DNA from 4 places in the Streptomyces glycanivorans genome. Region 2 is predicted to be linked to each of the others. Evidence: riboswitches for the same ligand, from Rfam matches in the RefSeq annotation. Region 2 holds a riboswitch; each other region holds the start of a gene.
What was found. A riboswitch is a leader RNA that binds a small molecule or an ion and turns the genes downstream of it on or off. The one in region 2 is predicted to bind cobalamin.
Positions count from the first base shown of each region.

Region 1: it holds a riboswitch for cobalamin, as region 2 does, so the genes downstream of both, metE (5-methyltetrahydropteroyltriglutamate--homocysteine S-methyltransferase) here and cobN (cobaltochelatase subunit CobN) in region 2, are expected to answer to the same signal.
Region 3: it holds a riboswitch for cobalamin, as region 2 does, so the genes downstream of both, P8A20_RS34585 (ABC transporter substrate-binding protein) here and cobN (cobaltochelatase subunit CobN) in region 2, are expected to answer to the same signal.
Region 4: it holds a riboswitch for cobalamin, as region 2 does, so the genes downstream of both, P8A20_RS02625 (energy-coupling factor ABC transporter permease) here and cobN (cobaltochelatase subunit CobN) in region 2, are expected to answer to the same signal.

Region 1 is NZ_CP120983.1:380,308-383,588, reverse strand. It holds gene metE (5-methyltetrahydropteroyltriglutamate--homocysteine S-methyltransferase) at 1-1,802, opposite strand, end outside; cobalamin riboswitch at 1,963-2,182, opposite strand; gene P8A20_RS01785 (hypothetical protein) at 2,255-2,398, opposite strand; gene P8A20_RS01780 (ABC transporter ATP-binding protein) at 2,485-3,281, opposite strand, start outside.
Region 2 is NZ_CP120983.1:3,952,363-3,955,643, reverse strand. It holds gene P8A20_RS17340 (precorrin-8X methylmutase) at 1-333, opposite strand, end outside; gene P8A20_RS17335 (ferredoxin-like domain-containing protein) at 407-1,708, opposite strand; cobalamin riboswitch at 1,816-1,962, shown strand; gene cobN (cobaltochelatase subunit CobN) at 2,027-3,281, shown strand, end outside.
Region 3 is NZ_CP120983.1:7,818,080-7,821,360, reverse strand. It holds gene P8A20_RS34590 (FecCD family ABC transporter permease) at 1-532, opposite strand, end outside; gene P8A20_RS34585 (ABC transporter substrate-binding protein) at 601-1,647, opposite strand; cobalamin riboswitch at 1,705-1,891, opposite strand; gene P8A20_RS38840 (hypothetical protein) at 1,978-2,148, opposite strand; gene P8A20_RS34580 (acyl-CoA dehydrogenase family protein) at 2,145-3,281, opposite strand, start outside.
Region 4 is NZ_CP120983.1:570,610-573,890, forward strand. It holds gene P8A20_RS02615 (SCO0607 family lipoprotein) at 1-213, shown strand, start outside; gene P8A20_RS02620 (universal stress protein) at 430-1,353, shown strand; cobalamin riboswitch at 1,517-1,700, shown strand; gene P8A20_RS02625 (energy-coupling factor ABC transporter permease) at 1,731-2,441, shown strand; gene P8A20_RS02630 (energy-coupling factor ABC transporter substrate-binding protein) at 2,438-2,806, shown strand; gene cbiQ (cobalt ECF transporter T component CbiQ) at 2,813-3,281, shown strand, end outside.

The DNA of each region.
Region 1 (3,281 bases), 3.6 Mb from region 2:
TCGACCTCGTCGCGCAGGGCGAGGGCGACCTGGCGGGCGGTGTCGCCGAGTGGCTGGTCGTCGCGGACGAAGGACCAGGCGAGCATGGTGACCGGTCCGGTGAGCATGCCCTTGACCGGACGGTCGGTGAGGGACTGTGCGTAGGTCGTCCAGTCCACGGTCATCGGTCGGGGGCGGGAGATGTCGCCGGCCAGGACCGGCGGGCGGACGTAGCGGGTCCCGTAGGACTGGACCCAGCCGTGCCGGGTGGCGAGGTATCCGGTCAGCTGCTCGGCGAAGTACTGGACCATGTCGTTGCGTTCGGGCTCACCGTGCACCAGGACGTCGATGCCGGTCTTCTCCTGGAAGGAGATCACCTCGGCGATCTCCGTCCTGATCCGCTCGTCGTACCCGGCCGGGTCGAGCCTGCCGGCGCGCAGGTCGGCGCGCGCGGTGCGGAGTTCATCGGTCTGCGGGAAGGAGCCGATGGTGGTCGTCGGCAGCAGGGGAAGCCCGAGGTGGGCACGCTGGGCTGCCGCTCGCTCCCCGTACGGCTGGGAGCGGCGGCCGTCGGTGTCCGTGATGGCGGCGGCCCTGGCCTGCACGGCAGGGTCGTAGGTGACGGGGGAGTCGGCGCGGGAGGCGAGGTCCGCCCGATTGGCGGCGATCTCGGTGGCGATGGCGTCGGTGCCCTCGGCCAGTCCCTTGGCCAGAGTGGCGATCTCCACCGTCTTCTGCCTGGCGAAGGCGAGCCAGCGGAGGATCTCGGGATCGATGTCCGTCTCGGGCGCCGTGTCGAGGGGGACGTGCAGGAGGGAGCAGGAGGCGGCGATGTCGACCCGGCCGGCGAGGCCGAGGAGCGTGGCGAGAGTGGCCAGCGACTTCTCGTAGTCGTTGATCCAGATGTTGCGGCCGTTGACCACGCCGGCGACGAGCCGTTTGCCGGGGAGCCCTCCGACGGCAGCGAGGTCCGCGAGGTTGGCTGCCGCGGCGTCGGTGAAGTCGAGTGCCAGTCCCTCGACCGGGGCCTTCGCCAGGACGGGCAGGGCGTCCCCGAGCCGGTCGAAATAGGAGGCGACGAGCAGCTCGGGGCGGTCGTTGAGCCCGCCGAGCTCCAGGTAGGCCCGGGCGACGGCGTCGAGCTCGGCCGGGGTGCGGTCCTGGACGAGGGCGGGCTCGTCGAGCTGTACCCACTCCGCGCCGGCGGCGCGCAGATCGGCGAGGACCTCCGCGTAGACCGGAAGGAGCCGGTCGAGCAGGGTGAGCGGTTCGAAGTCGGCCGCCACGCCGGGGGCGGGCTTGGCGAGCAGGAGATAGGTGACCGGGCCGACGAGCACGGGCCGGGCGGTGTGCCCGAGGGTGAGGGCTTCCTTCAGCTCGGTGACCTGCTTGGCGGAGTCAGCGGCGAAGACGGTGTCCGGGCCCAGCTCGGGCACGAGGTAGTGGTAGTTGGTGTCGAACCACTTGGTCATCTCCAGCGGAGCGACGTCCTGCGTGCCGCGGGCCATCGCGAAGTACCCGTCGAGCGGATCGGCGGCCACCGCCTCACGGTGGCGGTCCGGGACGGCTCCCACCATGACGCTGGTGTCCAGCACATGGTCGTAGTACGAGAAGTCCCCGGTCGGGACCTCGTCGATGCCGGCCCCGCTCAGCTGCCGCCAGTTGTCGCGGCGCAGTCCGGCGGCGGTGGCGCGGAGGGCATCGGCGGTGACCCGCCCCTTCCAGTAGCCCTCGACGGCCTTCTTCAGTTCCCGGTTCCGTCCCTGCCGGGGGTAGCCGTACACAGTGGACCGCGCTGCCGCGGTCGCGTACTCGTTGGTCACGGAGATCTCCTTCGCGAGATGAATCCCTGAGATCCCGGCGACGGGACGAGAGCGCGAAGGGGTGCCCTACCGGACGGAGGACGTCGTGCGACGCACGGGATCCGTCCGGTATGTACGCCGACCCGCCCACGAGGTCACCGGGATGTCCGCGCACGGTTGGTCCGCGCGCGGGCAGTTGGCAGGTCTTCGGACTCGCGGGCACGCCCTCGAAGAGGACATCTAATGGCCGTCGCTTCCCAGGTCCGTTTCGTCGGACCCAGTGCGTATGACGGCGGTCGTTCCCGCTCACCGCTGCGGGGCAGTCCCGGATTTCCACCGGGTTCCCTCTTGCGACGCATCCCGCCTGGCTGACGGGGCGAACCAGCTGCACCCACCAGCTTAGGGGGCGTCCGGGTGCGTGGTGAACCCGGTCCGGCATGCGGATGGCGCAGGCGCCGACCGATACCGAGGGCTCACCTCTGACCGGCGCTCCGCGTCCAGACCCGTCGGAGAGCCCGGTGGTCGATCACCGGGACGCCCTCCCGGGTGGCGGCGTCCCGCGCCTCGGGGGACATCAGGAACTCGGCGTCCGCGGGTTCCACGGGGACGCCGTCCATGCCCGCCGTCCGGCTACAGGCCCCACCGGTCACGCACCTGGATCCGGGTACCCGCGCAGACCGTCCGCACGGGCACCCGGGTCGCCCTACCGGTCCTGGGCGAGCGCCAGGAGCTCGGCGAAAAGGCTTCCCCCGTGGGCGAGTTCCTCGTACGTGCCCTGCTCGACGACGCGTCCTGCGCGCATGACGACGATACGGTCGGCCAGCCGTGTGTTCTCGAGCTGGTGCGTGACGACGACCGTCATGCGTTCCGCGGCGATGCGCCTGATCTCCAGGAAGATCCTGTGCTCCCCGCGCTGGTCCATCTGGGACGTGGGCTCGTCCAGGATCAGCAGGGGAGTGCGCCGGTACAGCGCCCGCGCACACGCGAGCCGCTGCCACTGGCCGCCGGACAGCTCGGCTCCGCCCCAGAGTTCCCTGGCCAGGAGGGTGTCGAGCCCCTGGGGAAGCTTCTCCACCGTCTCGCGCATGCCCACGGCGTCGACGGCTTCCCACACCGGTCCGTCGTCGTACGTCCTGGGCCGGCCGAGGGTGACGTTCTCCCGGGCGCGCAGCGGCCAGCAGGCGAAGTTCTGCGGGACGAGGGCGGTGCGTCGCCACACGGCTTCGGGATCGGCGTCGGCGAGATCGGTGCCGTCCCACAGGACGCGGCCCTTGTCGGCCAGGAGGATCCCCGTGATGAGCTTGGCCAGGGTCGACTTGCCCGAGCCGTTCTCACCGACGACCGCCAGGATCTCGCCGCGCCGCAAGGTGAGCGATACGCCCGCGACGGCGGGTTCGTCCCGGCCGGGGTACCGGTGGACGACCTCGTCGAGCCGGATCTCGTCCACCCGGTCGGGCACGGTCGCCGTACCGCGCTGGGGGGCGCGTTCGTCCGCCATGT
Region 2 (3,281 bases):
GCCCAGCTCCGCGGCCAGTCCTGGAACGGCCGGGTCGGACAGGGTGCAGATCACCTCGTTGTCCGCCGGCAGCCGCTTGCGGGTGACACCGCTGGCGACCATCGCCACGTCGCACAGGATCGGCGCGCCGGAGCGCAGGGCCGCGCGGGCGTCGGCCACCACGTTCGGCGAGAAGGCGAGATCGCGTACGAGGTCGACCATGCCGCAGGCGTGGATCATGCGGACGGCGACCTGGCTCACGTCGGCGGGCAGCCCTGCCAGATCCGCCTCCGCGCGGATGGTGGCGAAGGACTGGCGGTAGATCGCCGGTCCGTCCTTCTCGTACTGATGCACAGTGCTGTCGCTTTCTTCGTCTTTCTCGCCGAACAGGTCGGAGAGGGGCCGAACAGGGGGTCGTGCGTGGTGGTCAGGTGCGTGCGCCCCGGGCCGCCGCCACGGCGGCGGCCAGCGCCGCCGGGTCGTCCCGTACCGTCGCCGCCGTGGTGACGAGGTCCCCCCGGACGTGGGAGATCCGGTGTCCTCGGGGGGTGGCGACCACGTCGATCCACTCCCCGTGCGGATGGCCGCAGCGGCGTTCGCAGCCCGACCAGTACACAGGGAGATGCCCGGCCGGTCCGACGGCGGCCCCCGCCTCGGCCCGCACATCGGCCAGCGACTTCGCGCAGCCGGGCCGGCCGATGCAGGCGCCCACCCCGGCCCACGGGGAGCCGGGCCCGGTGATCAGGCCGGCCTCGGCGAGGCCCGCCGACAGGCCCTCCGACAGGCCGGGGCCGATGCCGGTGACGACGATGCCGCGCCACGGGGTGAGGCGCAGTTCCCCCGCGCCCGACAGCAACAGCCGCCACTGGGCCGGGGCCAGCCGTCCCAGCGGTACACCGACGGACAGGGCGGACTCGCGGTGGCCGCCCACGACGGGGCCGTGGGCAGGCGGCAGGACTTCGAGGGGGCGGGGGCGGTGGTCCGCCGTGACGGTGGTGCCCGTCTGCCGCAGCCGGCGGACGACCTCGGCGGGCAGTGCCGCGGCGTCGGCGTCCGGCAGGTCCTTCACCCGCCAGGCGCCGGTCCCCCGGGCGGAGTCGAGGAAGGCTTCCGCGGCGGTCAGCGCGGCCCGGGGGCCGTCGTCGGCGTGCACGCGGAGGACCTCGTCGCCGTGCCCGACGCGCAGCAGGGCATCGCCGTCGTGTCCCAACAGGGTGAGGTCCGCTCCGAGGGCGTCAACATCGCCGCGGCCGTCGTCGAGCGCGAACAGGAAACGTCCTGAGAGCGCCGTCGCGCCCGGGCTACCGCACAGGAGACGGTCGAGGCCGGTCAGCCAGGGTCCGACGTCGACGGAACCGAGGCCGTCGAGCCCGGACAGCGGGGACGCGACGATGTTGCGCACGCGTTCATGCCGTGCGGAGGGGAGCAGCCCGGCCTCGTCCAGCAGTCCGGCCAGCTCGGCACCGCAGTCCGGTGCGAGCCCGCGCAGCTGCACGTTGCCGCGGGAGGTGAGATGCAGCTCACCGTCACCGAGGCGCTCGGCGGCCTGCCCCAGCGCCTCTGCCTGGCGGGGTGTCAGCACCCCGCCGGGTATGCGGATCCGCGCCAGCGCACCGTCGTCCGCCCGGTGCAGGCGCAGCGCGCCGGGGCAGGCGTCACCGCTGCTCCGGGCACACGCGTCGCCCGGAGAACGGGACGGAAGGGGGGATGCGGACATGGCGGCGAGCATACCGACCGTGACCGTGGTGGACCCCTGCGGTCACTGTGACCTACGGGACAGCCGCCGCCGTCGCGGCCAGGGCGGGGGGCCGTCTGGTCAGGACCCCCCTCCCCCCGCCTACTATGCCTAGCGGCGGTCCGTTCGGTCCGCCATCGCCGTACGGCGACATGGGAGGAAGCCCGGTGAGATTCCGGCGCGGTCCCGCCACTGTGAGCCCGGCCCCGGCCGGGCGAGTCAGGAACTCCCTTTCCCAGGCTCTCGGTCCCGTCCGAGCAGCCGATCCGACACTGCCCGGGGCGTGGACACCCCGAGGAGGGCTGACGCCGCATGATCCTGCTCCTGTCGACGTCCGACACCGACCTGCTGAGCGCCCGTGCCGCGCAGGGACCGGTCAGCTACCGCTACGCCAACCCCTCCCGGCTCTCCCTCGACGACCTCCCGCAGCTGCTGGAGGGGACCGACCTGGTCGTCGTACGCCTCCTCGGTGGTGTCCGCGCGTGGCAGGAGGGGCTGGACCAGGTACTGGCCACCGGCAGGCCCGTCGTCGTACTGACAGGTGAACAGGCCCCCGACGCACAGCTGATGGCGGCGTCGACCGTGCCCGTCGGCATCGCCGCCGAGGCGCACGCCTACCTCGCGCACGGCGGCCCCGCCAACCTGGAGCAGCTGGCCCGCTTCCTCTCCGACACCGTGCTGCTCACCGGCCACGGCTTCGAGCCGCCCGCCCCGGCGCCCGCCTGGGGCCCGTTGGAGCGGACCGCCCGGGACGTCACCGGCCCGACCGTCGCGGTGCTCTACTACCGCGCCCACCACATGAGCGGGAACACCGCGTTCGTCGAGGCGCTCTGCGCGGCCGTGGAGGACGCGGGCGCCCGCCCCCTCCCGCTGTACGTAGCCTCGCTCCGGTCGCCCGAACCGGAGCTCATCGACGAACTCCGTGCCGCGGACGTCATAGTGACCACCGTCCTCGCGGCGGGCGGCACCAAGCCCGCGACCGCGTCGGCCGGCGGGGACGACGAGTCCTGGGACGCGGGTGCCCTCACCGGCCTCGACGTCCCGGTGCTCCAGGCGCTCTGCCTCACCAGCCCGCGCGCCGCCTGGGAGGAGAACGACGAGGGCGTCTCCCCGCTGGACGCGGCCACCCAGATCGCCGTGCCGGAGTTCGACGGGCGTCTGATCACCGTGCCGTTCTCCTTCAAGGAGATCGACGAGGACGGCCTGCCGGCGTACGTCGCCGACCCCGAGCGGGCTGCCCGCGTCGCCGGGATCGCCGTACGCCACGCGCGGCTCCGCCACATCCCGGCCGCCGAGAAGCGGATCGCGCTGGTCCTGTCGGCCTACCCGACCAAGCACTCCCGCATCGGCAACGCGGTCGGCCTCGACACCCCAGCCAGCGCCGTCGCCCTGCTGCGCAGGCTCCGTGAGGAGGGCTACGACTTCGGCCCCGAGGAGGAGATCCCGGGCCTGGTCTCGGGCGACGGCGACGAGCTGATCTACGCGCTCATCGAGGCGGGCGGCCACGACCAGGAGTGGCTCACCGAGGAGCAGCTGGCCCGCAACCCGGTCAGGATCCCCGCCGCCG
Region 3 (3,281 bases), 3.9 Mb from region 2:
CGGAAAAAAGCTGCATGGCCGCGACCCCGGAGAGCACGACGCGGTCCGTGGACCCGCCCAGTGTGTGGCTGAGCAGCAGCACGAGGGCGAACGAGCACAGGGCCCCGACGAAGGCACCGCCGGAGATCGACACCGCTCCCCCGCCGACGCCCAGGACGACGACCACGACCGCCCCGGTGGACGCGCCCGAGGAGACGCCGAGGACGAAGGGGTCGGCGAGCGGGTTACGCAGCAGCGACTGCATCACGGTGCCGCACACCGCGAGTCCGGCCCCGCACACCGCGGCGAGCAGGGTGCGGGGCATGCGCAGGTTCCAGATGATGCCGTCCCGGATCGGCGTCAGCCGTCCTTCGCCCAGGCCGAGGTGCGAGGCCACGACGGACCAGACGTCCGGGACGGAGATCCGGGCGGGGCCAATCGTGACGGCCACCGCGACGGACAGGAGCAGCAGGGCGATCCCGGCGCTCCACAGGAGACCGTCGCGCAGGATCCGTGCTCCGGAGACGGTCCCCGCCGGAGGAGGCGAGTGCACCTGCGCGTCCGGGGCGGGTCCGGTCCTCGTCACCCCCGTCTCCGGGTCCGCGGCGGGTTCGGTCCTCGTCACCCCGCGAGCCCGAACGAGCGCAGCCCCGCCGCGACGCGCTCGACACCTTCCACGGTCCGGATGGTCGGGTTCATGGCCTGGCCGCTGAGCAGGACGTACCGCTTGTGGCGGACGGCGTCCAGGTTCTTCGTGGCGGGGTTGGACTCCAGGAACTCGATCTTCTTCTTCGCGCTCTCGGCCGTCTGCGACTTGCGGGTCAGGTCACCGATCACCAGGACGTCGGGGTCGCGGTCGGCGACGGTCTCCCAGTTGATCTGGGGCCATTCCTCGTGCGTGTCGTCGAAGACGTTCTTCGCGCCGAGCTCCTCGGTGATGATGCCGGGAGCGCCGCAGCAGCCCGCCAGGTAGGGGGCCTCGGCGTTGGCGAACCAGTAGAGCAGGGTGGCGTCGGAGGCGTCGACCTCGGCGGTCGCCTCGTCGATCCGTTCCCGGAGACTGCTGATCAGCTTCTCGCCCCGCTCCGGGACGCCGAACACCTTGGCCAGGTCACGCACTTCGCCGTAGACGCCGTCCATGGTCAGTGGCGCGGTGCGCGAGCCGTCGCTGCTGCCCGCGTTGTCCTTGCCCGCGCAGTCGGTGGGTGAGAGGTACGTCGGTACGCCCAGCTTCTCGAACTGGTCGCGGGACGCCACACCGCCCTTGCCGAGGGTGGATTCGAAGGACGCGCTGACGAAGTCGGGTTCCTCCGCGAGGACCTTCTCGGAGGAGGGCTGGTTCTCCGCGATGCGGGGCACCGCGGCTTCGTCCTTCTCCAGTCCCTTCATCACCGGGTCCGTCCAGGTCGCGGTACCGGCGAGCCGGTCGGCGAGGCCCAGGGAGAGCAGGATCTCCGTCGACCCCTGGTTGAGGGAGACGGCGTGCTGCGGGGCCGCGTCGACGGTCACCGTGCGACCACAGTTCTCCAGGGTCACTGGGAAGCCGTCGGCGGAGCTCTCACGCGCCGGGCCGTCGGACGTGCTACCGCCCCCGCCGCAGGCGGTCAGGAGGACAAGTCCCGTGATGAGCAGGGCGGTTCGGCGTACGGTGCTGGCTATGGGCGGCACGAGTCCCTCGGCGTCTCTGGGCTCAAGCGCGGAGCCCGCTACAGTGTTCCGCTCCCGGTCCGGAAGCGGGTGCCAGCAGGTCTTCGGACTCGGGTTCGTCCGGACGGAGCGCCTTCCCGGTGCACCCGAGGGTGTCCCAGTGGCTGTGGCCCCGCCCGTCCCCCTCACCGCTGCGCGTCAGCTCCGGATTCGCACCGGATTCCCTGACTCCACGTGGAGTGTGACTGGCGCCTGCAAGCTATCACGCGGCGTGTCGCCGGCCTCCTGGGCCGTCGCCGGTCGGCGGGCGCGGACCGCTCCCTTCCGTACCGGTGACGGCCGTCGGGCGGGTCAGCGCTTGGGGTGAACCGATTCGCCGCCGTCGCTCTGCGGCTTCCCGCCACAGCGGGCGAGCACGGACGTCGTGCCCCAGTAGGCCAGCAGGACGGCACGCAGTCCCAGGATCTCCAGGCGCTCGCCGAGCCGGCGTCCCATCGCCTGTTCCGTACGCGGGGCGCTCACCGGGCGTCCGCCGCGCCGGTGTTCCACGGGCCCTCGGGGTCGTCGTACGCGTCGGCGTAGCCGGGGCCGGCGATCGGCCAGTCGGCCAGCAGCGCCTCGGGCAGGGCGAAGGAGTCGGCCAGCTGCGGTGCGTGCGCGGCGACGGCGGTGATCAGTTCCTCGGCGTACCGCGCCAGGGCCTCGACCTGATCGCCGCTCAGGAGACCGGCGGCCAGCAGATCACCGCTGTTGCGGGCCACCCACTCGACGGCGAACAGGCGCTCGAGCTCGCTCAGCCGGTCCTTCGCGGCTCCTTCGGGCAGTGCGGCGCGTTCCTCGGCGTAGGCCGCGGCGGCCTCCCGGTACGCATAGGCCTCGACCCCGCGCAGCGCGTGGCCCGAGGCCGCGTTCCAGCGTCCGAGGGCGTCGGCCTCGGACGCCAGCAGCACGCGTTCCCTGGCCCGGGCGAACCAGATGCCCTGGACCGAGGCGAGGAGCGCCCCGAGGAAGCGCGGGTCTGTCAGGTCACCGGTGTGCGGGGCCGGGGTGTCCGCTCCGCCGGGCTCCGCGGCGAAGATCATGTCGGCGGCCGCCTTGGTGTAGAGGGCGATGTTGTCGCCCTCCGCGGTGATGGCCCCTTCCACTCCCGTGACGAGTTCGGTCATGCCGTTGTTCTCGAGCAGTGCCTGGGCGCCGCAGCGTTCACGGCTCTCCACGATGACGTCGCGGGCCCGCCAGGTGATCCACGCCTTGGCGACATCGACGAGGGTCCCCGCTTCGGCCCGGCTCTCGTCGTCCGTACACGATTCCCACCGCTCCTGCGCCCTGCGGTACAGCAGGGTCATGGCGAAGACGGTGGCCATGGCCGAGGCGAGCGGCCCGTGGTGGGTCCGGTGGGCGTTGACCGGCACGGGCGGCGCGCCGCGGCTGCCGGAGATCAGCCGGTGGCCGCCGTAGCGCACGGCCACCGCGAGGGTCGCGCGGGCCGATCCGGCCGCGCAGGCGCTCATGGCGATCCGGCCGGGGGTGACCCGCCCGATCGAGGTCAGGAAACGCCGGCGCCGGTCCCCCGGTTCCGTCCTGAACTCCCCCTCGGCCTCTCCCTCCTCACCGGATCCCAGCAGGGCGTCCCGCGCCACGAACAGCCGGTCGAA
Region 4 (3,281 bases), 3.4 Mb from region 2:
GAGGACGTCTGCAACGGCGGCGAGTACCCCGTCCTGTCCGTGGGCGGAACCGGCTCCGCCTGTGTCCGGGACGCCGAGGAGCCTCCCGCGGGATACGTGCGTTATCCGGAGGGCAAGGTGCCGCAGCAGGTCGACGACAAGTGGGACGTGTACTGGGACACCCACACGCTCGACAAGGACGGAAACACCGTCGCCGCCCCGGACGCGGGCTGACCGGGGAGGCTCCCCCGGTCTGCCTCCTGTGATTCAGCCCGGGGGAACCTCACCGGGCTGAATCACAGGAGGCAGACCGACCCGCATGCCGTCCGCACCGCCCGCAGCGGCACGGACGGGCGGAAACGGCCCGGTGGCCCGTACGTGCGCTGGGCGCACCAAGGCAGACGGTGACAGCATGGGAGGCGCGGGGAACGAACAGCGTGAGGAGCAGCCATGCCTACCCGCCCGTCCGACGCCACGCAGGATCCGAGGACGGTCGTGGGTGTGGACGGGTCGGAGCGTGCCACGTCCGCCGCCCTTTGGGGCGCGGCGGACGCCGAGGCACATCGTCGGAGCCTGCTGCTCGTGCACGCCGCCGACCTCGACCGACTGGACCGGTTCGCGTCGTTCGAGACGTCGGAACATCTGCGGGACGCGGGCAACTCGGTCCTGACGACGGCGGCGGAAGAGATCCGGAAGCGGTTCCCCGAGCTCGAGGTCGGCGTCAAGCTGAGCCGCAGGAAGCCGATCCCGGCTCTCCACGCGTCCGTCCGGCCCGGCAGCACGATCGTCGTCGGCAGCAGGGGCACCGGCGGATTCGGTCCCCTTCTTCTCGGGTCGACCGGTCTGGAGGTCGTCATCGGCAGTCCCGCTCCCGTCGTGGTCGTGCGTGGTGAGCCCGAACGCGAGAACGCGCCGGTCACGGCTGCTGTGCGCGACGAGCACGATGTCCGGTGGCTGGTGCGTGCCGGACGGGAGGCACTGGCCCGCGAGCGCGCACTGCGGCTGGTGAACGTGCACAGTCTGTTTGCCCGGTTCGACGGGACCGCGCGGGACGAAACCGGGCGGGCCGCGGATCGCGGCGAAAAGCTCATGGCCGACCTGGCCTCCGGAATCCGGGAGAGCGCCCCCGGTCTCGCCGTGGAGACCGAGGTGGTCGAGGCGCGGTCAGCCGCGTCCGCACTCGTCGAGGCGAGCCGGCACGCGGATCTCCTGGTCATGGGAAGCCATGAGCGGCGCGGTGTCTCCGTGCTGGGACTGGGTCATGTGGTGCACGCCCTCCTGCACCACTCCCGATGTCCGGTCGAGATCGTGCCGTACCGGCGTGACGACGAGAGCGGGGTCGTGGAGGAAGGGCTCAGGGACGACGAGGGCTGACGGCCGGCGCTGAATCGCATCCTTCGGACAGGGCCGCCTCGGGGCGGACCCCGTGGAGCGTGTCACGGAGGCGCCCGTCCCCGCCCGGCGGGCGGACCGACGCCGTGGCGTGCCGACAGGCAGCACCGGACCGGGCCCGCTTGTCATGTTCCCCCACCTGCGACTACTGTCGCCTCGCCTTGGTGAACGGGAAATCCGGTGTGATGCCGGTGCGGCCCTCGCCACTGTGATCGGGAAGTCCGGCTCCGGCCCTCGCGGGCAGCCACTGGGTCCTTGTGACCCGGGAAGGCGGAGTTCGGGCGGTGTTACCCGTAAGCCAGGAGACCGGCCAAGGCACTTCAACCATCCACGAGGTGCTGGAGAGGGTCTGCTGAGCCATGCACATAGCCGAGGGTTTTCTGCCTCCGGCGCACGCGATCGCCTGGGGTGTCGCGTCCGCGCCGTTCGTCGTCCACGGAGTCCGGTCACTTTCGCGTGAGGTCAGGGAGAACCCTGAGAGCACGCTGCTCCTGGGGGCCTCCGGGGCCTTCACGTTCGTCCTTTCCGCTTTGAAGATCCCCTCCGTGACGGGAAGTTGTTCTCACCCCACGGGTACGGGGCTGGGGGCCATCCTGTTCCGTCCGCCCATCATGGCGGTCCTGGGCACCATCACCCTGCTGTTCCAGGCCCTGCTGCTCGCCCACGGCGGTCTGACCACGCTGGGAGCCAACGTCTTCTCGATGGCGATCGTCGGCCCCTGGGCCGGATACGCGGTCTTCAGGCTGCTGCGCCGGTACGACGTGCCGCTGATGGTGGCGGTGTTCTTCGCTGCGTTCGTCGCCGACCTGTCCACCTACTGCGTCACCAGCGTGCAGCTGGCACTCGCCTTCCCGGACCCGGGCAGCGGGTTCATGGGCGCGCTCGGCAAGTTCGGCTCCATCTTCGCGGTCACCCAGATCCCGCTCGCCGTGAGCGAGGGTCTCCTGACCGTGCTGGTGATGCGGCTTCTCGTGCAGTCCAGCAAGGGTGACCTGACCCGGCTCGGCGTCTTCCTCGCAGGGAAGCGCGCCCGCACGGAGAAGGCCGAGACCGAGGCGGTGGCCCGATGAACAAGAACACGAGGATAAACGCTCTTCTCCTGTTCGTGGTGGCCGCGCTGGCCGTCCTGCCGCTGGCCCTCGGTCTCGGCGACGGCGAGGAGGAACCGTTCGTGGGCGCCGACGCGCAGGCCGAGACGGCGATCACCGAGATCGATCCCGATTACGAACCCTGGTTCTCGCCGCTGTACGAACCGCCGTCCGGGGAGATCGAGTCGGCCCTGTTCGCCCTTCAGGCGGCGCTCGGGGCAGGCGTCCTCGCCTACTACTTCGGCCTGCGGCGTGGGCGCCGGCAGGGCGAGCTCCGTGCGACCGCGGGGCAGGACAGAGGGGGCGCCGACGGCGGTGCCGGGGAGTCGAAGGCCCGGAAGGCCTGAGCCCCCATGCTGCCGATCGACGCGGCGGCGCACAGCAGTCGCTGGCGCCGCCGCCATCCCGTGGACAAGGCCGTGCTCGGTCTGGGGCTCACGGTGCTGGCCATCTCGACTCCGCCCTGGCCAGGTGCGGTCCTGGTCCTCGTCGCCGCCCTGGCGGTGCTGCTGGGTCCTGCCGGCGTGACCGCCCGTCACCTGTGGCGGGCGTACCGGGTGCCTCTGGGTTTCTGCGTCACCGGGGCGGCCACGCTCCTCGTGCAGGTCGGCGGGCCGGAAGGGCTCGTCGCTCTCGACCCCGGGGGGCCACAGCGCGCAGGTGAGCTGCTGCTGCGCACCTCGGCCGCGTCCCTCGGGGTGCTGCTGTTCGCCTTCACCACCCCGATGTCCGACCTGTTGCCCCGCCTGGTCAGGGCGGGGGTGCCCGCGCCGGTGGTGGACGTCGCCCTGGTGACGTACCGCATGAGTTTCCTTCTCCTCG